One region of the Pseudoalteromonas sp. SG45-1 genome, then DNA from elsewhere that is predicted to be linked to it. Evidence: predicted binding sites of a transcription regulator. Region 1 holds the regulator's gene; each other region holds the start of a gene.
The links. The regulator LexA, encoded in region 1, represses DNA repair genes until DNA is damaged. The targets are predictions, from matches to a motif close to TACTGTATNNNNATACAGTA.
Positions count from the first base shown of each region.

Region 2: H5117_RS18780 (LexA family transcriptional regulator) is a predicted target of LexA. The motif match lies at 9,676-9,695, and genes of this name have one in related genera.
Region 3: uvrD (DNA helicase II) is a predicted target of LexA. The motif match lies at 3,656-3,675, and genes of this name have one in related genera.

Region 1 is NZ_JACJEP010000016.1:74,580-85,859, forward strand. Features, by position in the region: gene H5117_RS13990 (SCO family protein) at 1-428, opposite strand, end outside; gene cyoE (heme o synthase) at 425-1,354, opposite strand; gene H5117_RS14000 (heme A synthase) at 1,367-2,356, opposite strand; gene H5117_RS14005 (hypothetical protein) at 2,385-2,879, opposite strand; gene H5117_RS14010 (SURF1 family protein) at 2,869-3,609, opposite strand; gene H5117_RS14015 (DUF2909 domain-containing protein) at 3,624-3,932, shown strand; gene H5117_RS14020 (cytochrome c oxidase subunit 3) at 3,835-4,710, opposite strand; gene H5117_RS14025 (cytochrome c oxidase assembly protein) at 4,746-5,276, opposite strand; gene ctaD (cytochrome c oxidase subunit I) at 5,276-6,868, opposite strand; gene coxB (cytochrome c oxidase subunit II) at 6,868-8,010, opposite strand; gene lexA (transcriptional repressor LexA) at 8,494-9,111, opposite strand; gene H5117_RS14045 (PaaI family thioesterase) at 9,279-9,719, shown strand; gene H5117_RS14050 (hypothetical protein) at 9,720-10,100, opposite strand; gene H5117_RS14055 (hypothetical protein) at 10,414-11,139, shown strand; gene H5117_RS14060 (chaperone modulator CbpM) at 11,202-11,280, opposite strand, start outside.
Region 2 is NZ_JACJEP010000034.1:18,785-30,064, reverse strand. Features, by position in the region: gene H5117_RS18855 (hypothetical protein) at 1-264, opposite strand, end outside; gene H5117_RS18850 (hypothetical protein) at 438-695, opposite strand; gene H5117_RS18845 (replication endonuclease) at 704-3,190, opposite strand; gene H5117_RS18840 (hypothetical protein) at 3,191-3,475, opposite strand; gene H5117_RS18835 (SAM-dependent methyltransferase) at 3,508-4,098, opposite strand; gene H5117_RS18830 (hypothetical protein) at 4,108-4,503, opposite strand; gene H5117_RS18825 (hypothetical protein) at 4,506-4,778, opposite strand; gene H5117_RS18820 (AlpA family transcriptional regulator) at 4,790-5,083, opposite strand; gene H5117_RS18815 (YdaS family helix-turn-helix protein) at 5,085-5,297, opposite strand; gene H5117_RS18810 (LexA family transcriptional regulator) at 5,479-6,105, shown strand; gene H5117_RS18805 (hypothetical protein) at 6,107-6,850, shown strand; gene H5117_RS18800 (DUF6575 domain-containing protein) at 6,918-8,210, opposite strand; gene H5117_RS18795 (hypothetical protein) at 8,213-8,614, opposite strand; gene H5117_RS18790 (hypothetical protein) at 8,756-9,343, shown strand; gene H5117_RS18785 (hypothetical protein) at 9,391-9,612, opposite strand; gene H5117_RS18780 (LexA family transcriptional regulator) at 9,734-10,099, shown strand; gene H5117_RS18775 (hypothetical protein) at 10,107-10,559, opposite strand; gene H5117_RS18770 (HNH endonuclease signature motif containing protein) at 10,743-11,280, shown strand, end outside.
Region 3 is NZ_JACJEP010000006.1:735-9,550, reverse strand. Features, by position in the region: gene cysQ (3'(2'),5'-bisphosphate nucleotidase CysQ) at 1-733, opposite strand, end outside; gene nudE (ADP compounds hydrolase NudE) at 726-1,298, opposite strand; gene yrfG (GMP/IMP nucleotidase) at 1,360-2,007, shown strand; gene H5117_RS07205 (dUTP diphosphatase) at 2,023-2,646, opposite strand; gene H5117_RS07200 (YacL family protein) at 2,727-3,095, opposite strand; gene H5117_RS07195 (hypothetical protein) at 3,212-3,436, opposite strand; gene uvrD (DNA helicase II) at 3,740-5,905, shown strand; gene H5117_RS07185 (GNAT family N-acetyltransferase) at 5,883-7,952, shown strand; gene H5117_RS07180 (chemotaxis protein) at 8,056-8,816, shown strand, end outside.

The DNA of each region.
Region 1 (11,280 bases):
ATTAAACCAAGCTCTCTAACAACAGGAAAAAGGTGTTTATGCTCCCCTGATACAGCTAAAAAGTCAGGATTAAAGTAATCTATATATTGCTTTCGTTTAGCTGGTGTATCGCGTTTTGGATCAACCGATAAAAACCAAATTTGCAGCGGATAATCTGCTTGTAAGTTTTTATAAACAGCATTTAACTTAGCAAGTGTTAATGGACAAATATCTGGGCAGCTTGTGTAGCCTAAAAATACTAAATTCCACTGTCCTAAAAATTGTTGCTTAGTCACTAATTCGCCGCGCTGATCGTTTAGCGTAAAATCAGACAATGGCTTTGCATTTTCGTAAACTAATGCATCTACATCTGGTGGACTATTTTCATTTGAACATGCTGATAAAAACAAAACTAAAACAACAATTAATCCAAGCCATAACTGCTTCATAAAGTGAGCCATTTATCTATAAATAAGATTACAAAGAGTACCATTAAATGAATAATCGAAAAACGAAATAAGTCCATTGCAGTCTCATCATTTCCAGCAATTTTTAATTTGACGGCTTTATATATAAACACTGCATTTAATACACACGCACCTATTAAATATATTAATCCAGACATACCAATTAAATAAGGTAATACGCAAACTACAGCGAGTAAAACAGAGTAGGCAACGACGCACGTTTTACAAAAGTCGATTCCATGGGTTACTGGTAACATAGGAATTTTAGCGCGTTCATAATCACTTTTTCGCGCTATAGCCAGCGCCCAAAAGTGTGGCGGAGTCCAGGTAAATATTATCATTACAAGTAACCAAGGGGCTGCTGCCATTTGGTTTGTTTCTGACACCCAACCTAATAATGGAGGCATTGCGCCAGCCAACCCACCTATAACAATATTTTGCGGTGTAGCACGCTTTAAAAATGATGTATAAACAAATGCATAACCTACCAATGCAAATAACGTTAATATAGCGGTTAAGGTATTAGCCCACACCATTAGCATAATAAAACCCGCAACCCCAATAACAGCTGCAAAACTAAGCGCATGTGTTTTACTTAAACGCCCTTTAGCCACAGGACGATGACGAGTCCTTGCCATTTTTGAGTCTATCTCACTATCAACCACATGATTAATAACCGCTGCAGCAGCAGAAAGTAGCCCTATACCTAACAAGCTAATAAACTGTACAGCCATACCGCGCCCTACATCAGGAGCCAGCGCTAAACCAACCCAAGCTGTTAGTACCAGCATGGCTACCACTTTAAATTTACTAATTGCTAAGTAGTCTTGCAGCAAATTATGAGTACGCGAAATTAGCGATTGAGTATTAACGGGTAGCAGTATTTTTTTATCAATTATAAGTGCCATTATATTTCCCCTTTATGTGCGTGATTTTAGGTAATAACACAACCTAACCATGCTTAATAATAGTATGGCAGCCATCAAGTTATGCGCCAGTGCAACTCCCAACGGAATATGCCAATGTACTAAAATAAGCCCTAAGCTAATTTGGCAAAGCAGGGTAAGCAATACGCTCACCACGCAATTTTTAATTTTTTTAGAGTACGCTTGGCTGTATATTTTCCACATAATTAGCGCCAGAACGATGCAAGTAACCAGTGCCCAAATGCGGTGTAATAAATGAATAGACATACGCGCTTGCTGCGATAACACACCAAATTCATAATTACTGTGCTCAAGTGGTAATTGAAATACGCTACTCAATGAAAACGGTTGTGCGTAATTACACAATGGCAAACCACTACAATGCGGAGCGGCGTAATTTGCAGCCAGCCAACCACCAAGTGCAATTTGGATAATCAATACACTGAGCGCTACTAAACTCAAACCAAAATAGCGTTTTGCGCCGCTATCACCACCCATAATAGGTTTTGCGGTTAGCCGTAAATATAAAAGCGTTATAAGTGACAAAATACTAAAGCCACCTAATAAGTGGCCCATTACAATAAGCGGCTGAAGGTTCATGGTTACTGTCCACATACCAAGGGCAGCCTGAAACACCACTAGTAGAAGTAAAGCCAAAGACAATTTAACTGGCGTAGTTGGATATTGGCGCTTTAAAAAAGCCAACACAAATAAACCTAAAATAAGTAAACCTAAAGCACCTGCAAAGTAGCGATGAATCATTTCTTTCCACGCTTTTGCGGTTTCGAACATCATATCGGGGTAGCTTTGAGCTGCTAAGGCTATGTCAGCCTCATGCTTAGGTACCGTTAAAAAGCCATAACAACCAGGCCAATCGGGGCACCCTAATCCTGCATCACTTAAGCGGGTGTACGCACCTAAAGCAACTACAATCAAAGCGAGTAATCCTGTTATTAATACTAAGTTTTTATAATTTTTATACATCAGATACTCCAACTTAAGCTCAACTTAATTAGCTAGAACGAGAATAGTTAAGTAATTTTTTTAGATCTTTTAATAACCCTTTTTGTACTAAACGGTTTTCTTGTGGCTCGACCTTAAAGGGATATTCAAGTACCACTAACCCCATATGATCAATTAAATATAAACTTGCAGGGTTTAAACTCTGTTGTTCGGTAATAATTTTCCATGGTAGATTTTTATTGTCGGGGCTTCCCATTACAGCCATATCAACCTTGCCTTGGTTTTTACCAAGTGCCACATATAAGTTATTAAGTGCATTGAGTTGTTCGCTGCATGGGGTGTTACATTCGTTTGAATAATTAAGTGCGATAGTCCATTGTTTGGGATTATTTTGCGGCCAATTTTTAAGTTTTATTTCTTGGCTTAAAAACTCGCCATTATTAGTAATTGCAGTAGGCAACCAATCAAACTTTAATGCGCCATATGCCAAAATTAATGGGATAGCGCAGCAACCCACAAACAACAAAAGGGGATTATTTTTCATTATGTGTCCTTTTTTTACTCGCAAAAATAGCCACAACAGCACATGCAACAGCAATTAAAAACCATTGCAAAGCGTAGGCATTATGCTTTTGAGGGCTCATAACAACGGCCTCATAATGAGGTGTTGCAATCTCATCACCAGTACCTTGTCTGTAAACCATAAAATTAATTAATGATTGCTGGCTTTGAGTGCTCAGCATATTCAAGTCGATAGATTGGATTCTTGTAGGTAAGTCGTTATTTGTAGTTTTATCTTCAAGCGTAAAGCTACTTAAGTTATTTTCTTTTATTTGCGCTTTAAGAATAAAAACACCTGTAGGCAGAGTAACCTTTGGCAGTGCATCTCTAGATATAGGCGCTTTTACCCATCCTAAATTAACTAAAATCACTTTTTCTTCGGTGTCTGGCTTTAGTAAAGCAAGTAGGTCGTACCCTACTTGTCCGTTATAAACTTGATTATCTAAAAGCCAATATTGGTTTTGTACAAACCGCCCTTTTAACTCAACCAATACACCAGTTTTGTTCCAGCTATCAGGCAGGTTAAGTAATTGAGACCAGCTCATCACACCACGAGTCTGTTGCTTAGCAATGGCGGTTAGTTGTTGCTGCTTTTGCTCACCTCGCTCCAACTGCCAAAACCCTAATCGCACACATACAAGTACAACAACCACAACCATACAAAGTGTGATTAGTGAGCTAAGCTTTTGTTTGTGCCATAAAACTAACTGCATAAAGGGTCAACTCAGTGATTATTAAAATTATTATCGTACAGTTGTTAATATTTATACTTTTTAACTTATTTAGAGCATTGTTTATTATGGTCTCAGGGAAAACAGGGGGACGACCTATGTCTCACTTTTTAGGTCGTCGCGTATTGTTTTCGGTCGTTGTTTTAGTTGTTGTTATTGCAGCGCTTAAACTTGGTTTTATTAAAGCAAATAATTCGCCAATAAACGCTACAGCACATATACAAATACAAACAAACACAGCCACACCACATCAACAAAGTGCCAATACCAAGCAGCTGCTTGAAAAGCAAAGTGCTTATCTTTAGTAAAGTGCCCTTTTAATATCCGTAAAAATATTACAAATAAAAGTACGGTTCCAAGGGTTACATGCATGCCATGAAAACCTGTCAATAAAAAGAACGTATTACCGTAAATACCCGCATCTAGCGTTAGGTTAAGATCATTATATGCATGCATGTACTCCTCAACTTGCAGTCCTAAAAAGCAAACACCCAATAAAATAGTAGCGCCTAAAAAAACCTTAAGTGGAGTGCGTTTATTGTTTTCCATCGCTACGTGGGCAAAATGTAAAGTAACTGAGGAAGTAAGCAGTATTAAGGTATTTATAAGTGGTAAGCCTTGCCAGCCCATAGCTTGAGTAGTTTCGCCAGCAGGTGTTGAAACTAGCGGCCAAACGGCTTCAAAAGTAGGCCATAAAACCTCGTTAGTCATTGCATTATTGCCTGCACCTCCAAGCCAAGGTACCGACAATACGCGTGCATAAAAAAGCGCACCAAAAAAGGCCATAAAAAACATAACTTCAGAAAAAATAAACCAGCTCATACCTTGTCTAAAAGAGCGATCCATTTGTGCTGAGTACAAACCTTGGTCCGATTCACTAATTACATTTTTAAACCAGCTAAACAACATATACACAAGTACAGCAATACCGGCATAAAGCAGATAAACCCCGCTACCACCTTCTTTACCTACACTCATAACTGTTAAGCCTGCCCCTACTGCAATAAAAAACAATGCAACTGCACCTACAATAGGCCACGGGCTTTGCTCAGGTACGTAATAATGCTCATATTCTTGATTCATTTTATTTACTCCTAGTTTCACACTAGTTTAAAAAGCTAGTTATTACTTGCCACCAGCTGTTCACTAATATCAAATACGGTATAAGATAAAGTTAATTCTTCAATGTCGCTTGGCAATGCGGTATCAACATAAAAAAGTAATTTAAATTCAAGCTCTTCCCCTGCTTTTAGAGGTTGCTGATCAAAGCAAAAACAAGCTATTTTATGTAAATACTTTGCCGCTTTACCTGGCGAGACTGATGGTACAGCCTGCATTACTTTATCTAGATTGCTGTTATTTTTAGCACTAAACATTACTTCACGCATTGCACCGGGTTTTACCACTACACTGTATTCTTTTGATTTAACTTTAAACGGTGCACCACTTTGTGCGTGAGTAGTAAAGCTAACGCCAACTTCTCGGTTTTGTACTATTTGTGTACTTTGCTCTGCTTGCTCAAGCGAAGGCTTTCCATTAAGCCCTGTTACATCACAAAATACGTCATACAAAGGTACTAAAGCAAAGGCAAAGGCAAACATGCCTATGCAAATAAGTACCAAACGTTTGAGTAGCGGTGCATGTGTCATTACTTAATAACCGGCGGCGTAGAAAAAGTATGATATGGCGCTGGAGAGTCAACTTCCCACTCAAGGCCTTCTGCCCCTTCCCATACTTTTGCAGGCACTTTATCACCGCCACGCGCGCATTTAATTACCACAGCTACAAACAACAATTGCGATAAACCAAAGGCAAACCCACCAATACTTATGATTGCGTTAAAGTCGGCAAATTGAAGAGCGTAATCGGGAATTCGACGCGGCATACCAGCAAGCCCTACAAAATGCATAGGAAAAAACAGTACGTTCACGCTCACCAGCGATAGCCAAAAATGCCATTTAGCCAATGTGATATTAAACATATTGCCCGTCCACTTGGGCAGCCAGTAATAAGCCCCCGCCATTATCGAAAATACAGCCCCTGTTACTAATACATAATGAAAGTGCGCCACTACAAAATAAGTATCGTGATATTGAAAATCAGCAGGTGTAATTGCCAGCATCAATCCCGAAAAACCACCCAAGGTAAACAGCACAATAAACGCAATACTAAAAAGCATTGGCACTTCAAAAGTTATTGAGCCTTTCCACATTGTGGCAACCCAATTAAATACTTTTACTCCTGTAGGTACCGATATAAGCATGGTCGCGTACATAAAAAACAACTCGCCAGCGACCGGCATCCCAGTGGTAAACATATGATGAGCCCATACAATAAAGCTCAATAGTGCTATGGAGGATGTGGCGTATACCATTGAGGCATAGCCAAAAAGTTTTTTACGAGAAAAGGTAGGTACTATTGTAGATATAATGCCAAAGGCAGGAAGAATCATAATGTATACTTCGGGGTGACCAAAAAACCAAAAAATGTGTTGGAACATCACCGGGTCGCCACCGCCTGCGGCATCAAAAAAGCTGGTCGCAAAATACTTATCGGTAAGTACCATAGTGACAGCCCCTGCAAGCACTGGCATTACGGCTATTAATAAAAAGGCAGTAATTAACCACGTCCATACAAATAAGGGCAACTTCATCCATGTCATGCCTGGGGCACGTAAGTTCACTATGGTTACAATCACATTGATTGCGCCCATTATTGAGCTAATTCCCATAATATGTACGGCAAATACAAACAATGCAGTATTATCATTACTGTATGTTGTGGACAGTGGTGCATAAAAAGTCCAACCAAATGCAGGCCCCCCACCAGGCATAAATAACGATGCCAATAGGATTAGAAACGCAAACGGTAAAATCCAAAAGCTCCAGTTATTCATTCTTGGCAATGCCATATCTGGCGCGCCAATCATGAGTGGTATCATCCAGTTAGCAAGGCCTGTAAAGGCGGGCATAACCGCACCAAACACCATAATTAAACCATGCACTGTGGTCATTTGATTAAAAAAGTGAGGGTCGACCAACTGTAAACCTGGTTGAAATAATTCAGCTCTGATCACCATAGCCATTGCGCCACCAATTAAGAACATGGTCAGCGAAAAAATTAAATATAAACTACCTATATCTTTATGATTAGTTGTGTAAAGCCAGCGTTTAAAACCTTTAGCTGGGTGATGAGCATGATGAGCTTCATTGGCGTTAGGTTGTTCTACTATGCTACTCATTAGTTCGCCTCCACTTTGGCATCAAGTGCCGTCTGTATTTGACTCGGTTGAATAACATCACCCGTATCATTACCCCACGCATTACGTTTATAAGTAATAACCGCAGCTAATTGCTTTATAGATAACTGCTTGGCAAAAGCTTGCATTGCCGTACCGGGTCGTCCATGGATAACTACATCAATGTGATCTTTTATATCGCCAAGCACTATCGGGCTGCCTTTAAGTGCAGGAAATACGCCCGGTAACCCCATGCCAGTAGGTTGATGACATGCAGCACAATTAGCCATATATACTTGTTCGCCTAAAGTCATTAATTCTTCTTTTGGGAGGGTTTTATCAAGTAATGCGGCATCTGCTAATGCTGCTTTTTGTTTAGCCTGCTTTGCATCTGTAAGCCATGTTTTAAAATCAGCCTCAGATTTAGCGACCACCACAACGGGCATAAAGCCATGGTCTTTACCACACAACTCAGCACATTGGCCTCGGTAAGTACCTTCTTCGTTTATGTTCGTCCATGTTTCGTTTATAAAGCCGGGGTTCGCATCTTTTTTAACTGCAAAATCAGGTACCCACCAAGAGTGAATAACATCGTCAGAAGTCATTAAAAATCGTACTTTTTGATTTATTGGCAGTACAAGAGGCTTATCAACCTCAAGTAAGTAGTTAGGATTTTTATCTGCAAGATTCGCGATTTCATCTTGCGGGGTAGATAAAATAGAGTAGAACTCTACATCTTCGCCCATATATTCATAATGCCATTTCCATTGCGAACCCGTAATTTTAATAGTGAGATCAGCTTTGCTGGCATCTTCCATTGCAATTAGGGTTTTAGTGGCTGGTACTGCCATAGCAATTAAAATAACAAACGGAATTGCAGTCCAAAGTATTTCTACTTTAGTGCTTTCGTGAAATTGGGCAGGTACAGCCCCTTTAGATTTACGGTGATGAATAAGTGCCCAAAACATAATTGCGAACACTATCACCCCAATCACACAACATATTATAAATATGGTCATGTGCAGCTGATATACATTATTGCTTATATCGGTTACGCCTTTGCGCATATTGTATTGGCTGTTAGCCAAAACTGGGTGCGAAAAAACACATAATATAAGCCACAAGGTAGAGGTCAGTTTACCCATGTGACGGCTCCTTTGATGCTATTGCGAATGCAAAGCGAAGAGGCATACGGCTTAAACGCCAATTCGTTATTTTTATTTTTTTAGCCAATCTTATTTAATATTGATTGGTTTTGCTGCGCCAACAACGAGTTTGTGTATATTGTGTGTTCTCAAAACTAAAAAGCTGTGAGTTATTATTAGCTCAGCACATTAACAATTAGCTAAAAAACGAACAACAAGCAAGTTTTAGTATAAAAAACAATCAGGTGATATTGAATAATTAATAAAAAATCGGTAATCAACTGAGCAACAGAAAGTTCAAAATATGAGCAAAACAAAGGGGTTTAACGCATTCGGAGGGGGAAAATATAAGTGCAAAAAAGTTTACAGCTTAAATAGTCAGTGGGCTGTTTACGCCCTATTTTTAGTACAAATTTTAAAACAAAAATGCGTACTAGTTAGTACGCATTTATAAAACTGCTTGTTTAAAAGCTATTTTTAAAGTCACATCCAATCAGCGTTTCTTATAACGCCAACGGCTAAGCCTTCAATATTAAAAGACTCATTCTCAAGATCTACTTCAATAGAGTCAAAATCGTCGTTTTCAGCATGAAGTAATACTTTACGACCCGCTTTCTCAAGACGTTTTACAGTTACGTCTTCGTCTAGGCGGGCAACAACAACTTGTCCGTTTTCAGCGGTTTGAGTACGATGTACAGCAAGTAAATCACCATCCATAATGCCAATATCTTTCATGCTCATACCGTTAACGCGTAGTAAAAAATCTGCAGCCGGTTTAAACATTAATGGATCGATTTTGCAGTGACTTTCAACGTGCTCTTGCGCCAAAATAGGTGAACCAGCAGCAACACGCCCTATAAGCGGTAAACCTAATTGTTCTGGCTCTTCTTCTTCAATTAATTGAATACCACGGCTTGCACCTGGTTTCATTTTAATTGCGCCTTTTTTAGCAAGTGCTTTTAAATGTTCTTCAGCAGCATTGGCACTTTTAAAACCTAATGTTTGCGCTATTTCAGCACGTGTAGGAGGCATACCAGTGTCTTTAATAAAAACTTTAATTAGTTCGAGTATTTGAGCTTGGCGGTTCGTTAATGGTCGCATACAACTGGTTTTCCATACAGTACATTTAACTGTGAGTATATACAGTTAAATAAAAATCGCAAATTTAAATTAAGCCTTAAAATAGCTAAAGTAATTTCACTTGTGTACATTTCAAGGATATAACTAAAGCTAAGTTTATAAATGATTAAAAATGCAAAGGAGACATTATGAGTATTTGGTACCAGCCCATCACCTTAGAGCTGTGCAAGCAGTTAGAACAAGGCATTAATGGCCAAGGAACATTAATGAAAACTATGGGGATAGAGGTCACAGAAATTGGCGATGATTATTTGGTTGCCACAATGCCGGCAATTCCTGAGCATCATAACCCAATGGGCATGGTTCACGGCGGTGCTAACGTTGTACTTGCCGAAACAGTTGCCAGCTATGCCGCTAACTTTGTTGTCGATTTTACTAAATTTTACTGTGTAGGTCAGGAGATTAGCGCAAGTCATTTAAAAGCATCTCGCAACGGCACTTTAACAGCAACGGCTAGAGCGTTTCATATTGGCAAACGTAGTTCAGTATGGGAAATAAAAATTACAAATAGCCGCAATGAGCTGTGCTGCGTATCAAAAATGACCGCAGCAGTCGTAGAGCGAAGATAGTTACTTTTCGATTGGGTAAATGGTAATTTCCATACCCGCACCAATCGCAGATATACGCAATAATGTATCTGCATCTAAGGCTTGATTAAAGCACTTAGGAGAAGTCCCTGATTCAAAACCAATATCAAACGTTCTACGTGAACAGCTTAACCATTGCTTTAGCGCATTACGCGAACACGATTCAATAAGCTCACATATATGGTTTATGGCTTTATCAGGTGTGCTCACCTCACCTGTAGCTTCAATACGCGCTAGTTGACGGTATTCGTCTTTGTCATAATGTAAAATCGTCGCGACTTTTTTCAAGTCCGCCACTAGCAAACTAATATCTTGCTTTGATTCAAGCTCAAGATCTACATTTAAAAATTGAATTTCCGACATCGTTTCGTATTTATCCTCTAATAATTTCATTGCAAACTTTAACGCAGTTTTACCGTTATACCAAATCAACTATGCTCTATTAACCACTTTATATGGATATTTCGCAGCTTTTAAGTATTTTTTAGCATTTAAAGCTAGCTGGATATCAAATATTCAGCTCAATTAAACAGATAAGTCATGTTAGGAATTTAAGTGTAATCTTTTTTATTTTTAAATTATTACAGTAAGCTATAGTTTAAACTGCGACAAAATGTCGCAGTAACTTATCCTATTAATGTAATAAACTAGCCTCTAAAAATAATAAGACTAAAACATGAATAAAAAAATATTTAAACATGCTCGCAAGTTACATAAATGGTTAGGTTATTTATTAGCACTACAAATTTTAGCATGGTTACTAGGTGGTTTAATTATGAGTGCAATCCCTCTTGATAAAGTTCATGGGGAGCATCTTGCAACACGTACTCTTAATAACCCATTTACGCAGGCTGATTATGTTGCCTCCCTTGACGATATTGCCTCTCAGGTGGTTAATCCAACACAAATAATTTTTGAGAACTTCTTAACTACACCACTTATTACTGTCTTTAGTAATAACGAGCAGCAAAGCTTCAATGGCATAACAGGCCGACCATTTGAACCGCCAACTAAAATACAAATTACCGCAAATGCTAAAGCACACTTACTTATTGACGCTCAAGTAACAAGCGCTGTACTACTAAAGCTAGGTACGCGGGAAGTCGGATATAAAACCAATGTTTGGCAGGTCCAATTTGACGACACCTTTAACACAACACTGTACTTGTCAGAAAATAACGGCAAAGTTGTCACCGTTCGCAGCACGCTATGGCGAATATTCGACTTTTTTTGGATGTTACATATTATGGATTACGATGAGCGAGAGAATTTTAATAATCCACTACTTATTAGCTTTTCAGCAACTAGCGTACTTTTTTGTTTAAGTGGAATATTATTACTTATACAAAATATACGACTAAAACGATTTATCCGAATTAAAAATAAGAATAAATCAAAGTAGTCATATTGGTTTTTGAGAGCTAGCGCCCACTTATCAAAGAGTAAATAAGCCTAGGGCTTATTTTATTCCAAGTGCTTAAATCGACTCAAATGTCGCTTTAACATTTCGTTTTCGAAAATCAACTCATCACGCTCATCCAGC
Region 2 (11,280 bases), on a different contig from region 1:
ATCGGTAGCGTTATTTAACTCATCTTGGTTTACATACTTTATCTTGCCAGACATTTCTTCACGTTCTTTACCTGTAACATCATCAAGTGATTCAAAAAAACGCATTACTTTAGCTGCAAACATGCGGTCTCTAATAGAATCACTTAAATTCCATACTTTAAGCAACGTACTTACGTAAGGTATATCTTTAGCTATACCTGTTAGTAGCTGGCTTTTAACTGCGACTTCAGTTAAATCGGCTGCTATTTCAAACCCTTTTTTCATATCAATTCCTAATTTTGATAACTTATAAATGTACCCGTTAATTAATCTATTAGCGGGTACATTTACGACTTTAAATCTACGTTCATAAATCACGATGACTAATAGATGTTACTTCTGTTTTTAATGCTAATACAGCTAAATCAGAAATGTAGATAGTATCAGTGTATCAATATTTAATGTTGTTTTGGCTGTGGTCTGTTAGTTACTGCAAATACATCGACGTAAGGTTCTTGCTGGTCGCCGGTGCAAATTTCGGTAGCAAATACGCTGTTATTGGTTTTGCCGCATTGGCCGTATTGAGCTTTAGGCTTTGGCTTATCGAATTTAGTAATAAACGGGCTGTGCTGATCCTCTGCATACCCTTTTGGGCAAAATGCCTGGCAACTAATACATGCCTTTGGCATGAGTACTTTAGAAATTTGAATAGTCATTGTTTCTCCTACGCCATTAAATCCAGTGCCCACCAATCGTTGTCGCTGATTGCTGATGCGCTGCCTTGTTTTACTAAAGTAACTAGGTCCCAATCGCCAATAGTGACTGAGCCATTTTGTGAGCGGGTGTTATTTGGTGTGTTACGCCCATCAAGCTGCGCGTATTTATAAGCAAGCTCTACATATTCACGGGCTTGTTTCCAGTGGGCTTCAGTTATGTGCCAGCTACCTGCTTTTTGTGAATATGTTTTAGCCAATGACTCAATAGCTAAGCGCTGATCATGCTTTATTTGCTCATCAACATTTAAAACTTGAAGTTGGCCGTCTCGTATTTGGTAAATTTGACCGTTTCGGCTGATCCTTTTTCCGCTATTTAGATCCTTTATTACTTCATCAACATCATTTTTTGAGGTGCCCATCATATCGAGTAACAACACAGCCCTAGACCCTGCGGCTATAGGCGTACAGTTATTACCACTAGTCCAAGATAGGTCGGCTGCGCCGACGTTGGTGTTATCCTTAGCATTGAGTTTTTCGGCTGTGCCTTTGAGTTGTCTGGTCCATTCTACTAAGCGTGTTTTAAGGCTTGTTTGGGTAATTACGTTATGTACGTTTTCAAGTGTGCGTTTAAGCACGGCCTTGTAATCGGTATTAGTAAGTACACCTTTTATGCGGCGTACTACTTCGGCGTAATCGTTGCCCATTTGTGTGTCTTCGTACATTGATTTGAAATTAGCAGCACGGCCTATACACATACCGCCTTGGAGCTTTACGTAATCTTTCCAGTTGGCGGTGTCAGCAGCGTGGCGAATAGGCTCTATGGTTTCGTCGCTTATTGCTTTGCCCTTAGGCATGCGGCGCAATTCACGATACACGGTGACGCTTGGTGAGCCCTGAAATTGAAACTGGCGAATGTTCCATGTACTAGCCCAGGCTAAAACAGGGTTAGCTTGCTCTTGCAAGTTTTCGCCTGTTTCGGCATCTTCATGGTCGCTTAATTGGTAGCCATCAATATTTTTACTGATGTATTTAGCAATGTAGCTGGCTGCACTGCCCTTACTTTTATCCATTTTTATGGCGTCAAAGCGAGGGCTAAAGGTACGATAGAATTTACTGGGCGCTTTAGCTTTTTTGCCTTGGCTTTTTTTAAGGCCCCACTCGCGGCGCTTTTGTTTATAGGTTTTAAACAGCTCACTTTTTTTAGTGCCTGCGCGGTAGCTTACACATTTCTCTACAGTTTTAATGTGTGTGCCGTGGGCGTTTATATCTACCCATTCGTTTACTACTTTTGCGCGGGTTTGCACAGGACCGTAATAATCGTAAAGCTCTGTTTTATCCTCTTGAATAAAGTACCAACGCAAAATAGCGTTCACTTCTTGTAGTTTATTTTTAGGCATAAACAACATCATGTGCCAATGCGGGCAACCGTCGGCATGTGGCTCAACTACGCGCACACCAAAGTATTTAAGGCCTCGTCGGTTTAACTTAGAACGGGCACGCGCCCATGTTTGGGTTAGGTAATTTTGTGCATCTTTTGGGGTTTCGCCGTGCCATTTACTTGAGTTTGCATGAAAACGTGACGGGCACGTAATAGTGTAAAACATGCCTACATAGCCCATTTCGTCGGCTAACTCTTCGGTTTCGCGTATGCGTAACATTAACTCGTTTCGGCGGTTGGCAGGATTTGCCATACCGCTTTTTACGGCTTCAATTAAACTTATTACGTCGCCGTCGCTGCTTTGCAGTTCCATCATTTCTAGGAACTGGCGGCCACTGGCTTGTGCAAAGTTAAACTCGCGCTGTGCTTGTTTTGACGAGTAAGGGCTAATTCCACGGCGTTTAAACTTTTTGCTTTTTTTATCGTGGTATAAATCTTTGCCTACTTGGCCTGTGGCAATTTCGAGTAACTCTACAAACTGGCGGCGAATAGTCTTTAATTGGCGAGCCCACCATCTATCACACTGCATTTTTAGCAGTGCAATTTCGTAACACTCGGTTGGCAAGTTGTCGTCGCGCATGGCATAAAATGGCACATTAGCGCCTACAGCTTTGGCATGAGTTGCTATTGCATCGTAGGTTAACGATATTATTTTTTCGTACGGTAGGTGTTGGTTTTCTTCGCTTACATCAAGCGTTATTTGCACGCATTCCATAGCGAGTGTGCCTGCATGTTTTTTGGTTTTTTCAATACTGCTTAAAATATGCCATGGCAATGGCATATTTTGAGTAATACTAAACAGTACGCCAAAGCGTGGCTTTAAACGTGCAATGGTACGGCGTAACCATGTATTAGCACGGTATTGGCTACCCGCTTTTTTTTGGTTGTAGCGGTCTATGTATTTACGGGCCATACGACTTTGTAGAGGCACTGGCACATTTTGCAGGCCACGCGCTAAAAAGTTGCGGTCGTCAATATCGCTAATAGATGAAATTAAACCCTTAGCTATACCAGATAGTCTAAGGGCTTGTAGGTCGAGTGGCTTAGGGTTAGCCATTTATTCGGCAAACTCTATTTCAACTAAATCTTCACCCATTTGAACGGCATCAATTGCGGCGCACATTTGGTCGTAAATAGGGGCGTATTCAATGTGGTCATCGGCAATAAACTTAACCACAGGCATAAAGTCAGTTAGGCAGTTTTCGCACTCCATTAGCATGGCAACGGTAGAGCGCTTACTTAAATTTTTAATAGTAAAGTTGGCTTGGTCTACCGCGTGCTCAACAATGTTTTTAACTAATAGCTGATTTTTAGATAGATCTTGGTCTTTGATTGTGTTCATTTTAGTAGTCCTTTGGGTGTTGTTTTTGGGTGTTAAATTACGAAAAGTTCAGAGGCCAGTTCATGGCCTTTGCAAAATACAAAGTGGGCGTATTCGGTTGAATCTGTTTTACTTGTTTTTTGTGGGTCAAAGCCTGGGCGTTTGCTATGAACATAAACGGCGGCTAATGGTAGTTTTTGCCACATAGGTTTTCGCTTTTGGCTACCTAACCAATTAAGGCGTTGCAGCATGATCACTAAACCGCCCTCTTTAACCATTTCAAGCGCCTGTTCTGTAAATTCTTGCGCTACGTTAAACGGTGGGTTTGTGATGAGCACGTCGTATTTCGGCAATAAAGCGCTGGGCACGTTTAAAAAATTAACGCCTTTTAAATTAGTGCGTGAGTCTTCGCGAATATCCCAGCTTTCTACAGTAAAGCCTTGTTTTTCTAGTACGGTTGGGTAGCTCATTTCGTACTTGTCGCAGCCGCCTGCGCTTGGGTCTAACATTAACGGGTATGCTTGTTCGTCAAAATTAAAGCGGCAGTTTTCGCTAAACGCTGCTAAAAAGTCTTCAATAAGCCAATGCGGTGTTACGTAGTAATCATCTGCATTGCGCTGGGTTCCGCGATTAGTTGAGCTCATGATCAATCCTTAGTGTGAACTAACAGTTAGGTGGGAGTAGCTGGTTTTTGCAGACTCAGCAGGCGCATTTTGCAAAAACTTAGCCGGTGCCATGGCGTTGGCATCAACAAATGCTTTAACCAGTTCTTGTAACTGCAAAATAGCTTTGTGAATTTTAAGACGGGTATCGGCGTTAAAATTGGCAAAGCCTTTTTCAAGGTCATGACGTTTGAGGCCTGCAGCAAAACACACTATTGTTCGCTCTTGCTCGCTTAACACTTTGGTGTATACGTACTCTGGTGTGTGGCGTTCGCTACCCATTAGCGCTTTTATTTCAGCTAAGCCTTTTGGTATGTGGCGCCCTTCTACAGCTTTTAATGGCGCTGGTTGTACGTTCTCGGTGTGTTTAACTAATGCATTTGCCATGGTTATACCCCTTGTGCTTGTTGCTGCGGTTTAGATAAAGCTTGTGTTTTTAACCAGTACACTGCTTTTTGTATTGTTTGGCTTTCGTTGCCGAGGCAGTAAATAGGTAATGGCAACTCGCCAACAAAGGCTTGTAAGCACGGTTCAAATTCAACTGATTGACAATTAACGGCGTCTTTCGTGCTTATTTTGCACGTAAGTAAATACTCAGCTTTGGCAGCTAAGTTAGGTAATGCGTTATACGTGTTTTGGTCAAATACTTGGTATGTGCTCATTGCCTTTGCTCCTAGTTATTAACGCTTTGTTGGTGCTGCGTTCTAAATTTAATTAGCTCGTTTAAGCGGTAATGATTAGTTTTGCCAAACTGAATTGATTTAGGAAAATCAGACAACTTCGATAGAATCCAAAACTTTTTACGCGCACAACCTAGTACCTCACATGCTTCAACAGTGCTAACTAGGCGGTCTTTTTGTTCTTCAAGCTCAGTGCGCAATTGAATGTTTTCTTGCAGTAATGCAAACAACACGGCTTTAGCGTCTGGGTGAATATCTAATAAAATGATTTGTTGTTCAGTGCTCATGCTACATCTTCCTTTTTGCTTTTTGATGATCGGCGAGTAAATCGTTTACCGATATTTCACCGTTAGTTAGTTCTGAAATACGCGGAATGTATTTCGCTGGGGCTTGGCTGTGTCGATTTACCCAGTTCCAAACAGCGGTTTGTTGAGTACCCAAAAGACGAGCTAATCTTGTTTGCCCACCGATTAGGCTTACTGCTTTTTCAATAGATGACATATACACCTCACGAATGATTACTTTAAGTAATCTTATGATCCCTAAAAGTGATTGTCAATTTAATTTATTACTTTAGGTAATCAGCAATACCCGAATAAGTAATTTGACTGTGATAACTTAAAGTTGTGATAATCTTCCTAACAGATTACTTATAGTTATTAAATTAATTAAGGGGATTAATATGGATATTGCAAAAAGAGTAAAGGAACGCCGCACAGCGTTAGGGTTAACCCAATACCAACTAGCTGATCTAGTCGGTACAGCGCAAACCTCTATTCAAAAAATAGAGCGTGGAGATACAAAAAATCCTCGCAACATTGAAGCGTTAGCACGCGCACTAAAATGCACACCTGAGTTTTTACAGTTTGGGATTGCTGATAACAAAGACACCAACAGTAATGTATTACCAGGGCCAACAATCAAAGCCACCGCCCCACTTATCAGCTGGGTACAAGCTGGCGCCTGGTCAGAAATAAGTGAAATTAAAGCTTATGACGCAGAACGTTTTATGTGCCCTGTTAATTGCAGTGACCTAACCTTTGTTTTAAAGGTGCAAGGTATTAGCATGGAGCCAAAGTTTGATGAGGGTGATTTAATTTTTGTAGACCCTGAAGCGGAATGCATCCACGGTTCGTACGTAGTAGCCCGCCTAGACGACGATAACCAAGCTACATTTAAACAGCTAATTATCGAAAACGGCCATAAATTCCTAAAAGCCGCCAACCCCAACTGGCCAGAGCAACTAATACCGATTAATGGTAATTGCACGTTGGTTGGAAAAGTTATTTTTACTGGTAAGTCACTTTAATATGTTAATCGTTAAAGCTTTTGACTCTAAAATAATAAAAATCGTAACTTGCATTCTCCTTGCTCTATACTTTATGAGTATGTTCATTATTCCTTTGTACACTACTGATTTTGATTGGAATAAATACCAAAGGGTTCTTTATAGTTGGCAGTCGTTAAATATTGGTGTTTTAGCATTTATAGCAAGTATAATTGCATTGTCTATTTCTAAATATAATGAGGAAAAGCAGAGAGAAAGGGAATTTACTGCAGCTAAAGCGCTCCTCCCAAATGCTTTGTGTGACTTATGTGATTATTTGAAAAAAAGCTCGAATATTTATATTACTCATCTCGAACCTATTGATAATGAAAAGCCGTATAGTGAAGCCCAAAAAATTTCCACACCACCAGAACTTGCAGATGATTTTATAATAATATTTAAAGAATGTATTAGACATTCACCACCTGAAATAGGAAAGTATCTCGCTAATATATTACAACAATTACAAGTACATAAAAGTCGTATTCAATGTATAACAAACAGTCATCGTCGATACATACTCAGTTGTATATATGAAACTGCTGCGTTGCAGTCGAAGGTAAATTTACTGTTTAATTTTGCAAGGAATGAAGAAGGTTTTGATAAAATAAAGCCTCTGAATCTAGATTCTTTGAATAACTCATATAAAGTTTTGGGTCTATTTCTAGATATAGACACAGAGAATGAATTAAATGAAATAACAAAAAAACAACTTGCACGACTCTAGTTATTTCTGCTTTTACAATGGCTCGGAATCCCGAGCCATTGTACAAATATAATTTCTCCAAGTTAAATTACTTAGAATAGTCTCGCCTGTATTCCTTTAAAACTTTTATCCACTTAGTAAGACTACTAGCACGCCTATTTATACTCGTTCTATTGAGGCCTTTGACACATTTCTCAACAAATGGTCTAGAAGAATACGGGTCAAGTTCTGATAGTGATTTCACACCAGCCCATTGCATCCAAGCCCAACCAAAATCACTTGATTCTACTCTATCTGCTAAAAATTCATATTGAGCTTTCTTGCTGCACTTCTGAGCTAATACAAGTCCAGCGGTGGCTACTGTATTATCTTGGTTCAATAACCCCAAACAACGTGCTGCATGAGTATGGTAAAGGACTTGCCTTTGAGAACTAATTCCATCAATAAATTGATGTTTCAACTCTCCCTTATCAACCCTATGTTTAACTATAATAACAACTCTATCCAAAGAATTTGCTTGAGGTACTTTTAGTGAATCAATTATAGTTAATGTTATATTTTCAAGTTTTTCTATGATTGGTTTAAGCCTAACAGCATTGATAGAAATAGGCTTTTTCAGAATGTTTGATGTTTTAGATTTTAGTGTTAGATCTAACTTATTAAGACTAACTATATCTAACAAGTTTTTTAGTCTGTATGGGTCTATGTTAAATTCTTCTAATCTGTTTTCAATTTCATTTTCATCAGATAATAGAGTCTCTAACAATTCAATAGCTACAGCCGCTCTTTCTTGGTTACTTGAACCTAGCTTAACATCAAAAGAACCATGATCAGCAGTTAATGGGTGAATTGAGGGCTTCAAGTTTTTAGGGTCCCTCATAATGCTTCGTGTTATTTCACTGAACGAATCAAGTACTTCAGTGACTGCTCCATCAGATGGAGAGTCATTACCATTTTTTTTAGCTATTTTTAAATTGAAATGCCATTTTGCCTCTGGTGCGAATGATTGTATCTCATCAGGATCTATCGAGAAATCTTTCGGAGGAAGATTAGCTGTGTCGATATTTTTCTCAGTTAGAGGTTCAATTAATGTATGTGATTTTTCGTCAGCAAATGTTGAAACGAGCATTAATCGCTTTGAACCTGTAAACGCCTTGTTAAATGTATACTCCTCACGAAGTAACTCATCTAATATCTTTGTGGAAACAGGCATGTATACCCATTTAGTGCATGCACCGTTTTCATAATCGCCGCTCCAATATACAAGATAAAGGTATTGAAGATCATCTCTTACAGAAAAACATTTAGGGCCATAGAACTCATCATATATTTCAAAAACTTTTAGACGGCCTAAGATTGTATCTTTTGGTAAAATGTTCATACTTATTTTACCTCTTCCTTAATATATTGATGAGGCAATGCCCCCTCTTGCGCCCATAAAGTCACATGATTAGACTCTTCTTTTATAACCCCAAGCTCAGGAACTAACTCACCACAAACCATCAGCCAACACTCAAACTGCTCTGGTGCTGGGTAATTACCTGTTTTACGTTTTAATGTAGATAGCTTAGTAAAAAAAGACATTCCATAAGACAAAGGTTTGTTTTTTGTCACATATGGATAATCAGGGTGTTCATCCCTATGTTTTTGAAAATCCACCTCCGTAGGTGGAATAGTACGAACTAACCGGTATACAAACCCTTCTGCTGGAATAGGATCGCAACTTTCAGGAATATCTTCTGGAAAATCAGCAGGCCAAGTGTAATTTAAATTTGTTTGACTCATGTTTTTATTCTTTTTTGCTTCCAATGCACATTTTTAGTCAAGTGAGATTAAATAAATTCAATGCTAATAATGTAGCCAACTATAATTTATAGTAATTATTATGTATCCTCATAGCCAAAATAGCAATCATATGAGAAGTTTATGGAAGAGTCAGCTCAAAATAACAACACTATAGAACCAGCCCCGGATAACAACATCACACCTCCAAACCAAAGTGGCAACGATACTGACGTTGGTAAATCAATTTTTTTAGTTCCTGTTTACACTCTTGCATATTCTATTTTCGCAATTTGGTTACTAGTAGATGGTTGGTTAACAGGCTTCTCATCAATTTTAAATCTTTGGGATTTAGATGAAAGCTTTAAAGTACCATCTCAAGTGCCTTTTTTATTTTTTACAATAGTAGGTGCTTTATTGGGTAGCGCTATTTTGAGTATTACGTCATTCCATAGACATTACGCAATTAATTGCTCATTTAAATCTAAACATATTTGGGGATATTTCCTTGCACCATTACTCGCAACTCTAGTAGGTTGTCTTGTATTTGCAATAGTCCAAAGCGGGTTGCTAGTTTTAACTGGTGATATTGCAAATGAGTCAGACCCTGTTAGAGCAACTTTAGGGTATGTAGCTATTGGCGGTGTAGCGGGATACAACTGGGATATTTTTGTAAAAAAGTTAGAGAACTTATCTCAAGATTTATTAAACTCTGGTAATCAATCTAACTGAACTGAATTAAGCTGAAATTATTAATGCCCGCATAATGCGGGCTTTGTTTAAGCCACATCGCAAATATTTAATGCGTCAAAAATATTCTGTAGTAATTCCTTATCTACTTCCTCATCGTTTATAATCTTTATTAATCTAAATTGCCGCACTTTCATCGCCATTAAAAAATCCCATTGTAAATCGACTTCCTCTTTTGTAATTGGAGCGTCTATATATTTGCCATCGAATATTTTGCGGATCGCCTTTCTAGCTTTTAAACTATTAGACATTGTTTTACCTTTAACATTAAAAGATACATTTTGGCACTTATCTCTATTGCAGTTAAGTATGGGTACTGTTTTTATATACAGTTAAGGCTATAATCAACTTAGTTAAAGCTTTGAGAAAAACATGCTTATTCAAAATGTATCAATCGGTCCTGAAATAAAAAAGTTAGACAAAACAATCGATGCTAATTTTTTAAGTGACTCAACATTTGTTGGTCGCGCTAGCGGTAGAAGTATGGAAGGCGTTGGGATATTTGATGGCGATGTGCTCATAATAGATAGAGCAAAAACAGTTAAAAATTACGATATAATCGTAGCCTGCTTAAATGGTCAATTCGTTTGTAAAATTGCCGACTTAAAAAACAATCTATTGCTTTCAGCTAGCTCTGACCACAGTCCTGTTAAACTAACTAAGTTTGACCAGTACAATATTGAAGGTGTTGTAACTCAATCAATTAGAATGCATAGAGCTAACTTAACCTTAGGATAGGTAGCACTTACATAAGCTTTAAAAAAGGCTTATCTTTTACAATCACTTTTGTTCTATCTAATTTATTAAGCTCATTCGTATTTATGTTTAATAAATTAGCCTCAACTTCAAATACGGCTTTTTGTGCTTTTTTATCAACACTCAAAACTCTAACTTTTGCAAAGGTTTCGGCCTGTTCAGATCGAACAAGCGCTTCACCTTCTAAGTCCGCAAATACAGAAAAATTAGGGTTGTTTTTTGATTTAGATACAAGCTCAACACCCTGCTTTATATCTTTCTTTTTTATCGCAAATGCATGGAAGTCGTTTTCATTTTTACCAAACGAAACTACTACTGATTCATCAAAACCCGATATATAGTCTACCTTTGACACATCGACATGAATCATTTCTTGCTGCTTTGTATAAATGGTTGAAACAACAGATATCACAAGAACTATTAAAAAAATAATTATCTTCATAGTCCCTCTTCAAAAATAAATGAAATCATAAAGTAATTCTATTATAGCTATACTTATCATAAAGGTGGTATTTCTAAACTTATAACTTCATTGGTTTATTGCTTACATGAAAGCCTACTGGTAAGGTCAAAAAGGAGGTATATTTAACTTATTATTATAAATTTATAATGTATTGGATAATTAATGACACTAGAAATTCAGCCGGGCTCAGTTTTAAATAATAAAGAATTGTGTGAGCTATTTGCTTGCTCTCCGCAAGGGGGGATGAGGCGCTCACATCAATCTAATACGTTAGTTATTGTCTCAAACCATATTAAATCAATATATGATGACCGTTGGGAAGGTGATATTTGCCATTACACTGGAATGGGTACTACTGGTGATCAAAGTTTAAACTTTGCTCAAAACAAAACACTTTCTGAATCTAATGATACCAGTATCACTGTTCACCTTTTTGAAGTTTTTGTTGATAAAGAATATGTTTATATTGGTATTGTTCAATTAGCTTCAAAGCCTTACTTTGAGAAACAACCAGATCAAAATGGTCTATCTAGAAATGTTTGTGTATTCCCACTCAAGCTTAAAGGTAATGAATCGCCCCCAATTAATAAAATTTATTTAAGTAAAGTTTTTGAGGCAAAGACTAAAAAAGCTAAAAGACTGAGTGACGAAGAAATTGAGCGTAGAGCAAAAAACGTCAGAAAGAATGTAGGTAGTAGAA
Region 3 (8,816 bases), on a different contig from region 1:
TAAAGTCAGGGTTCTCAGTACTCTCTCGTTGGTTGTACGTTAGCGGATTAAATTCTGCATCGGTAATACAACCACCGGCTTCTTCAACAATAACTTGTGAAGCACCTGTATCCCACTCTCCCGTTGGACCAATTCTTAAAAAACAATCTGCTTTGCCCTCTGCAACAGTACAGGCTTTTAAAGAACACGAACCAATAGCAATCGTTGTAAACTGACTATTTAAATACTGACTCACCGCTTCTATTTTTTGGCGGCGGCTCACTGCAAGCGTCAAGCTCTCTGGCGGCGCTACAGATATTTGCTTATCAATTGAGTTTTCACGTTTAAAGGCACCATTTTTAGCAGTAGCAAAATAAGTCACACCTTTTGCAGGCCAATGAATAACGCCAAGCACAGGGTGATTATTTTCAATCAATGCAATGTTTACTGCAAAGTCGCCACTTTCTAAAATAAATTCGCCTGTACCATCCATCGGATCGAGCAACCAATAACGCTGCCAATCTTGTCTGTCGGCGAGTGCTGGTATAGGTGTTTCTTCCGACATAATTGGGATATCGGGTGCAAGTGCTTTTAATCCAGCAACAAGTACGTCATTTGCTGCTAGATCAGCTTTGGTAACAGGCGTATTATCTGATTTCTCTTGTTGGCCAATATCGCCTTTTTTATAAATGGCCATAATTGCATCGCCAGCACGCTCAGCTAATTCAATGCACGGTTCGATTAATTTATTCATCGGCAGCTCCAGACGCTAAATACTTATCTAATAATAGCAAAGCTGCAACACTGCGTGCTTCGGTAAAATCTTCTTGGTCTAATAATGACTGCCACTGAGTTAATGGCCACTTAACAACAACTAGCGGCTCTGGTTCGTCACCAATAAGGGTTTGAGGGTATAATTGCTTAGCAAATAAAATATGCATTGTGGCATTAAAGTAACTCGGCGCCATTGTTACTGTTCTTAATGGTTTAAAATACTCAGCGCCAAAGCCAATTTCTTCTTTAAGTTCTCTGTTAGCAGCTTGCCCTGGGGTTTCGCCCGGATCAATTAAGCCTTTAGGAAAACCTAACTGGTAATTGTTTGTACCCGCACAGTATTCACGTACAAGTAGTAACTCATTATCTGCACTTAACGGAACAATCATCACTGCTCCCCGGCCACCGCCGCGAATTCGCTCATACTGGCGCTCTTCGTTATTAGAAAACTTTAACTCTAAAGACTCCACAGTAAACAGGCGACTTTTAGCAACAACATTGTTACTGAGGATTTGTGGTGGTGTTGGGTGCTTTTTCTGTGTCATTGGCGTTAATTTGCTATCATGGCAGTTAGTTCAATAATAAACCTTATAAGTTGAAATTCCTATGTTAAATTGGTCAAAAATCGATACCGTTTTGCTCGACATGGATGGAACATTACTCGATTTACATTACGACAGTCATTTTTGGCTTAACGTTATCCCTGCGCAACACGCATTAGCTAGAGGCATTAGCCTAGATGCAGCTAAAGCAGATATTTTAAAACGCTATCAAGCTGTGAGCGGTCAAATACAGTGGTATTGTTTAGATTATTGGGAGCAGCAATTAAACTTGCCTATAATGGAGCTTAAACGAGAGTCTCAGCATTTAATTAAAATGCGCGAAGACGTACCTCATTTTTTAACCGAGCTTAAAAAAGCAGGCAAAGAGTTAATTTTACTTACCAACGCCCACCCTGAGAGTGTCATGCTGAAATTTGAGCATACAGCGATTGATAACTACCTAGATGGTGTAGTGTCTACTCATGAATATGGAGTAAGTAAAGAGCAGCAAAGTTTGTGGCACCAAGTACAAAAAGACTTAGGGTTTAATAAGCAGCGCACTTTGTTTGTAGATGACAGTGTGCCGGTATTAAATGCCGCACGAGAATACGGCATCGAGCACTTACTTGCAGTTGCTAACCCTGATAGCCAACAACCACATAACGAAATAGCCGATTACCTGAGTGTTACCGACTATCGTAAGATTATTTAACTCAGTTTACGTGGGCTAGATTTTTGGGTAACGCGCTTCAAGGCCTTGGTACACTAACTTTGCAAAATCTGCATGTTCTGTATCAAGGCTTTTAACTACTTCAACTAAATGCTCGTTATCTTCTTGCCCGTTCCACTCTTTAATGTAGCTACCGTCTTTGTAGCCATGATCTTGACGGAAAAAGTTTAAAGTGTTTTTACCTACGTAGCCGCGATATAAATCATCAATATCCATACCCATTTGCGCCATACAGCCGGCAAAGGCAGCGGCATTAAACGTTTTATCTGCAACGGCGGAAGCCGCTAATATTTCTAGCGTTTGTTTAAAGTCATCCGCTTGTTGAGCATTACTAAGCTCAGCTTCAAGTTGCTTTGCTAAGTCTTCGTAGCTAGTTTTGCCGTCAATTCTAAGCGATAGACCAAAATGAAAAATATCAACCAACTCTAAAATAACTTGTTCAGTATCTGGTGTTTGTTTTTTCCACCATTTCCAACCATGATGATCCAGCATTTCAGCGCACTCAACCCAAATAGCGCGGTACCATTCGAATCCTTGAGTAAACCATTGCTCATGTACTTTAGTGTTCATGGCGTTTTGCATTTCTAGCATAACTACTAGCTTGTTTAAATTGGCAGACATATTCATTCCTGTCGTTTTTGATTAGTGTAATAGTACCGATAAAGGAAGCTTAACGCATCAGCACTATCTTAATATGTAGTTTACTTTGAGCCGCTAAATTCAGCCCATGAATCAATTAAATCAATGAAATCTTCAAAGCCACAACCACTACTTAAACCATTTTCTTCAAGCGCTAAATCGTCATCTTGATACGCTATTAGGTCTTCACTGTCTTGATGAAGCGCATGGGCTTCAAATAGTGCTTCGTCTTTGGTTAATATTAAATCTATTTCTTGGCCTTTTAGCGTTAGCGGCTCATAGCTTGAACTCACCGATGCAATAAGCGCTTGAACCATAGCTACTTTGTCTTTGCCTATTTCTTCGTTTAGCCAGCGACCAATAGTAGCGTGTTCACTACTTATTTTAATACGTAGCCCACTAATAGGGTCGCGAATAAATTGATATTCCATAGGATTTGCCTGTAAATCTTTAATTGCGTAATTATATACGTAAACGCCCGCAAACCACAGGACATATAAAGTAAAATAGCGCCACAAGGGCGCTATTTTATTCAACTTTAAAGCAGTTAACTTCGCGATCTATAACGCGCTGCGTCAATAATCGACCATAAGTAAATAATAGGCACTAGTACAAAACCTACAAGCACATAAATTAGTGCGTAACTTATTATAATAGCGAGTGCAAAAAATATAGCCGCTAAAATACGCCCTTGCACTAACTGCCCTAAACCAGGAAAAAATATATTACATAATGCTGCGATTACGTTACCGCCAGAACCTTGATCTGCCATACTAACCTCTGTATTTATTTGATTTTATAATTATTTACTTACACACTCTATGCCAATTTATTAAAGCTTACAAATCAAATAGTTAAATTAGTCTAGATTTAGAGAGTTAGTAAATTTTGCTAACTTTAGGTCAAATTAGCAATTTTTATTGTGCGTTTACGCTTTTTTGTTTGTTCAAAAAATTATCAAGTTACTCGTTTTTAAGGCTATTTTATAAATAGCTGTTTATAAAAACAGTATTTTATTTAGCCTAACAAAAACACCTGTTATACTGCCCACAATATTGATTAAAAAGGCGTAACGATGGACGTTTCACAATTACTCGATGGCTTAAATGACAAACAACGCGATGCCGTTGCAGCCCCACTACAAAACATGCTGGTATTAGCAGGTGCTGGGTCTGGTAAAACACGAGTGTTAGTTCATCGTATTGCGTGGCTTATGCAAGTTGAGCAAGCATCTGCTTACAGTATTTTTGCCGTAACCTTTACTAATAAAGCGGCTAAAGAAATGCGCAGCCGCGTTGAAGAAACACTAAAGGCCCCTGTAGGTGGTATGTGGATTGGTACGTTCCATGGTTTGTCGCATCGTATTTTACGTGCTCATCACCGTGAAGCTAACTTACCAGAAGCCTTTCAAATTTTAGACTCTGACGATCAACTTCGGATGATCAAGCGCTTATTAAAATCGATGAATATCGATGATAAAAAATGGCCCGCCAAACAATTTGGCTGGTACATCAGCGCTAAAAAAGATGAAGCACTTCGCCCTAAAGATATTCAAGCATACGATATTAACGAGCAAATGATGCTGCGTGTTTACGCCGCCTACCAAGAGGCCTGTGATAGAGCAGGCCTAGTAGATTTTGCCGAAATATTACTACGCAGCTACGAAGTGTTAAAAAATAACCCAACGTTACTGCGTCATTATCAGCAACGCTTTGCACATATGCTCGTAGACGAGTTCCAAGATACAAATACCATTCAATATGCTTGGTTAAAGTTACTTGCAGGCGATACAAGCAGTATCATGATTGTAGGCGACGATGACCAAAGTATTTACGGTTGGCGCGGTGCTAAAATCGAAAATATTAAACGATTTTTAACTGACTTTAGCGCAGAAACCATTCGTCTTGAACAAAACTACCGTTCAACAGCAACTATTTTGAAAGCGTCTAATGCATTAATTCAAAATAACTCAGAGCGTATGGGTAAAAGCTTATGGACCGACGGTAACGATGGCGAGCCAATTTCTATTTATGCGGCATTTAATGAGTTAGACGAAGCACGCTTTGTAAGTAGCAAACTACGAAGCTGGTTAAATGCAGGTAATGCCCTACAAGATGCCGCAATTTTATACCGTAGTAACGCGCAATCTCGTGTACTCGAGGAGGCCATGCTGCAAGAAGGCTTAAAATACCGTATTTATGGGGGTATGCGATTCTTCGAACGACAAGAAATTAAAGATGCGTTGTCGTACTTACGCCTAGTAGGTAATCGTCAAGACGATGCCGCGTTTGAGCGTGTAATTAATACGCCAGCACGCGGTATTGGCGATAAAACATTGAGCCATATACGCGATTGTGCACGAGCAGAATCGTTACCGCTTTGGTATGCCGCAAAAGCAATTGTAGAACAACAGCATTTATCTGGTCGTGCTTCTGGTGCAGTAAGTAAGTTTGTAGAACTAGTAGAACAAATAGAAGATAAAATTAGCGATCTAACTTTGCATGAGCAAGCCAAGTACACAATTCAAACCTCAGGCTTAATGGCAATGTACCAAGCCGAAAAAGGTGAAAAAGGCCGTGCTCGCGTAGAAAACTTAGAAGAGCTAATTAGCGCTTGTGATCAGTATGAGCTGCCTGAAGACGAAGAGTACAGCTCACCTTTACAAGGCTTTTTAGCCCATACGTCACTTGAGTCAGGTGAAGGACAAGCAGAAGAACACGAAGACGCCGTACAAATGATGACGCTTCACTCAGCTAAAGGCTTAGAGTTTCCGCTAGTGTTTATGGTAGGCGTAGAAGAAGGCATGTTCCCTTCTCAGCAAAGCAACGAAGAGTCGGGTCGCTTAGAAGAAGAGCGCCGCCTTTGTTATGTAGGCATGACACGAGCAATGGATAAGTTATACATTAGCCATGCTGAGAGTCGCCGTTTATACGGGCAAGAAAAATACCATAGCCCATCTCGCTTTTTACGCGAAATCCCTGAAGACTGCGTAGAAGAAATCCGTATTAAAACACAGGTTTCTCGCCCGCCTGCCGCTGGGCGTTTTAGCGCATCAGTTAGCCATGCCGCATTTGAAGACAGTGGCTTTAACTTAGGACAACGCGTACTGCATGCTAAGTTTGGTATTGGTACTGTACTGAATTATGAAGGTAGTGGCGCACAATCTCGCGTACAAGTTAACTTTGACGACCTTGGTAGCAAATGGTTAGTAACGGCCTATGCACGATTACAAGCGGTATAAAGCACACCTAAATGAGTTAGAGCAACAATTAGCTGGCGCGTATCATCGTCAGCTAGTGTTGATCACGGGCAGCCCAGCTTGGTGTTATGAAATACTTAACTCATTAATAGATGAAAACAATACACTTGTTGTATCAAAGCAGTGCGCGATTAAAAATTCGTACTGGCCTACTCGCACACACCAAATTTTAGGGCAAGAATTTGCTCATGCTGTTTACGATGGTTTTAGTGGTTTGCACCCTGATAAACTTGCAGCACTTGCCGGCACCGTTAAAGCAGGCGGTATACTGTTTTTATTACTGCCTGAACTAGATAATTTAGCCTCTTGGCAAGATCCCGCATTAAGTACAGTGCAATCACACGGTCAGAGCATTGACTACAGCATATTTAATCAACGTTTCGCGACTATTATTAAACCGTTACCTGCTTTTCACTTTAGTGAAAAAAATGGCTGTATTAATCATAACGCCAGCTATGTAGCTCATAATAAAATTGATTATCTACCACAGCAAAACTGTATTGAGCAGATAGTAAAAGTAGCTAATGGCCGTGCAAACAGACCTTTACTTATTAATGCTGATAGAGGCAGAGGTAAGTCGGCAGCACTTGGCTTAGCAACGGCAAAACTAACTGATAAAAAAGTAATTATTTGCAGCACTCAGTTTAAAGCGACCCATAGCAGCTTTAAACATTTAGCCCAAGAGTTAAGCCTTCAATACAACGCTGAACATAAACAGCTCGCCAACTTGCACTACGTTGCACCTGATGCGTTATTAAACACACTACCTGAGTGCGATTTACTACTCGTTGATGAAGCTGCAGCAATCCCTGTTCCGTTATTACTACAAATGCTAGCTCATTACCCTCGTATAGTATTTGCAAGCACTCTGGTTGGGTATGAAGGCAATGGTAGGGGTTATACCATTCGCTTTAGTAACTATATTAAAGCGCACTATAAAGCCTCTAAAGTTGTAACGCTTGATGAGCCACTGCGTTTTGCTAAACACGATCCCCTCGAGAAGCACATTCGCACCTTACTTGCACTCGATGCAGAATATATAGAGTCAAGTAGTGATGAATTAGAGCAGCCAATTCATAGCGAAGTAACTCAGCAATCCCTTGTAAACAATGAGCCTTTACTGCAACAAGTTATTGCCCTACTTGCACTGGCTCACTATCAAAGTAGTGTCAACGACTTACGCCAACTACTAGACGCACCATCGCAAAGACTATTTATTAGCAAAATTAATAATCAATTAGTTGGCGTATGCTTAATCGCCATAGAAGGTGGTTTGAGTGAAGAACTTGCCCTACAGGTTATAAGTGGAGAGCGCCGTCCGCAAGGACATTTAATGGCGCAAGCACTCTCACAACTTAGCTTTAATAATGACTGTTTAACACAACTGAGCGCTCGAGTTGTACGAATAGCGATTGATCCGAGTTCCCACAATATAGGACTTGGTAAAAAGTTACTTAGTTATTGCGAATCGCAGGTAAAAAGCCAATGTAGTTGGCTTGGCGCAAGCTTTGGCGCAACAGCGCAGTTACTTAATTTTTGGCAAAACCTAGGGTTTGATACTGTAAAATTAGGTTATCAACGCGATAAAAGCACCGCTGAACATTCGGCGCTTGTGGTTAAATGCTTAAGTGACAAAAGTACAATTCTTCAACCCCTAAAAAAGCAGTTTAAAAACGATTTCTTTTATGCTCTTTTAACACACTTTAAAACACTAGATTGGCAACTCGTGAATATTATAACTGAAGGATTTAGCGACGAGTTAATAAGCCTAGAGACTCACGACCGATTAGCGCTGCTCACTAAAAGTAACTTCACTCAATTTAGTATCTCTGCAACTCTTTGGCAGTTACTGAGCCAATCACCTTCTTGTATATCTCAATTAACAGAGTCGGATAAACAACTTTTAATAAAGTTAGTACTTCAAAATGAAAGTAATGAAAAAGTGATTCAACACTTAGGTTTATTAGGAAAAAAGCAGCTTGAGAATCAATTTAAACGTGCCATAAAAAACCTCACTAGCACCATCTAATAATTTCTAGTTGCCCTATCTCTGTTAAATTTTATCCATCTTTAAGCTATTTATTTAATTTGTTCTATCCTTAAAGCATTAATAGGTAAATTAAGATAAAGGCATGGAATTAATAAACTTTAAAGTGGGCTGCAAAACAATTTCGCTAAAAATACTCGATATTTTATTAACTGAGCGCTTTGACAATAATCTAACAACTTTACCAAACAATAATAAAAGCTTTATTGGTGTTAAAGATTATATGGATATACCAACACCTGTTTTTGATTTAGGTATTATTTTAAATAATATCTCAACTGAACAAAGTAATGCGCATGTACTAAAACAACTAAGAATATGGCAAGACAAACTATTAAACTGGTTTAATACCTTTCAAAGTAACTTATTAAATAGCTCGGCTTCTATTTCAAATAATGACGCCGAACTACAAGATTTTGTTTTATTTTACAAAGAATTCAACACCGACAATGAAGACTTAAAATTAACAATGTCTCGGCTTGACGAGCCCTTCCAATCATTACTAGAGACAGCAAAAGCAGCTATAGCAGCCCATAATCGAAGTGATCATAAACAAGTATCAGCTCTGCTCGACAAAATTAAGCGTAATAGTCTAATTCAGCTTGAGCGTTTATTTGAATCCGCTAAAGAGCAAATAACCTTAGACTATAAACCTATTATTGTTTTCACCACCAAAGACGGACTAAATCCACATGTTGGTTTATTAGTAGATAAGGTTGAAGATAATATCGACTATAAAAAAGAAGACATAAAGCCACTGGATAAGCTCACTGAGGTTGGTTTTGATCTAGACCCACAAACTAAAAATATGATGCTAGGATTAATCAAGCTCCCCCAAAAGCATAG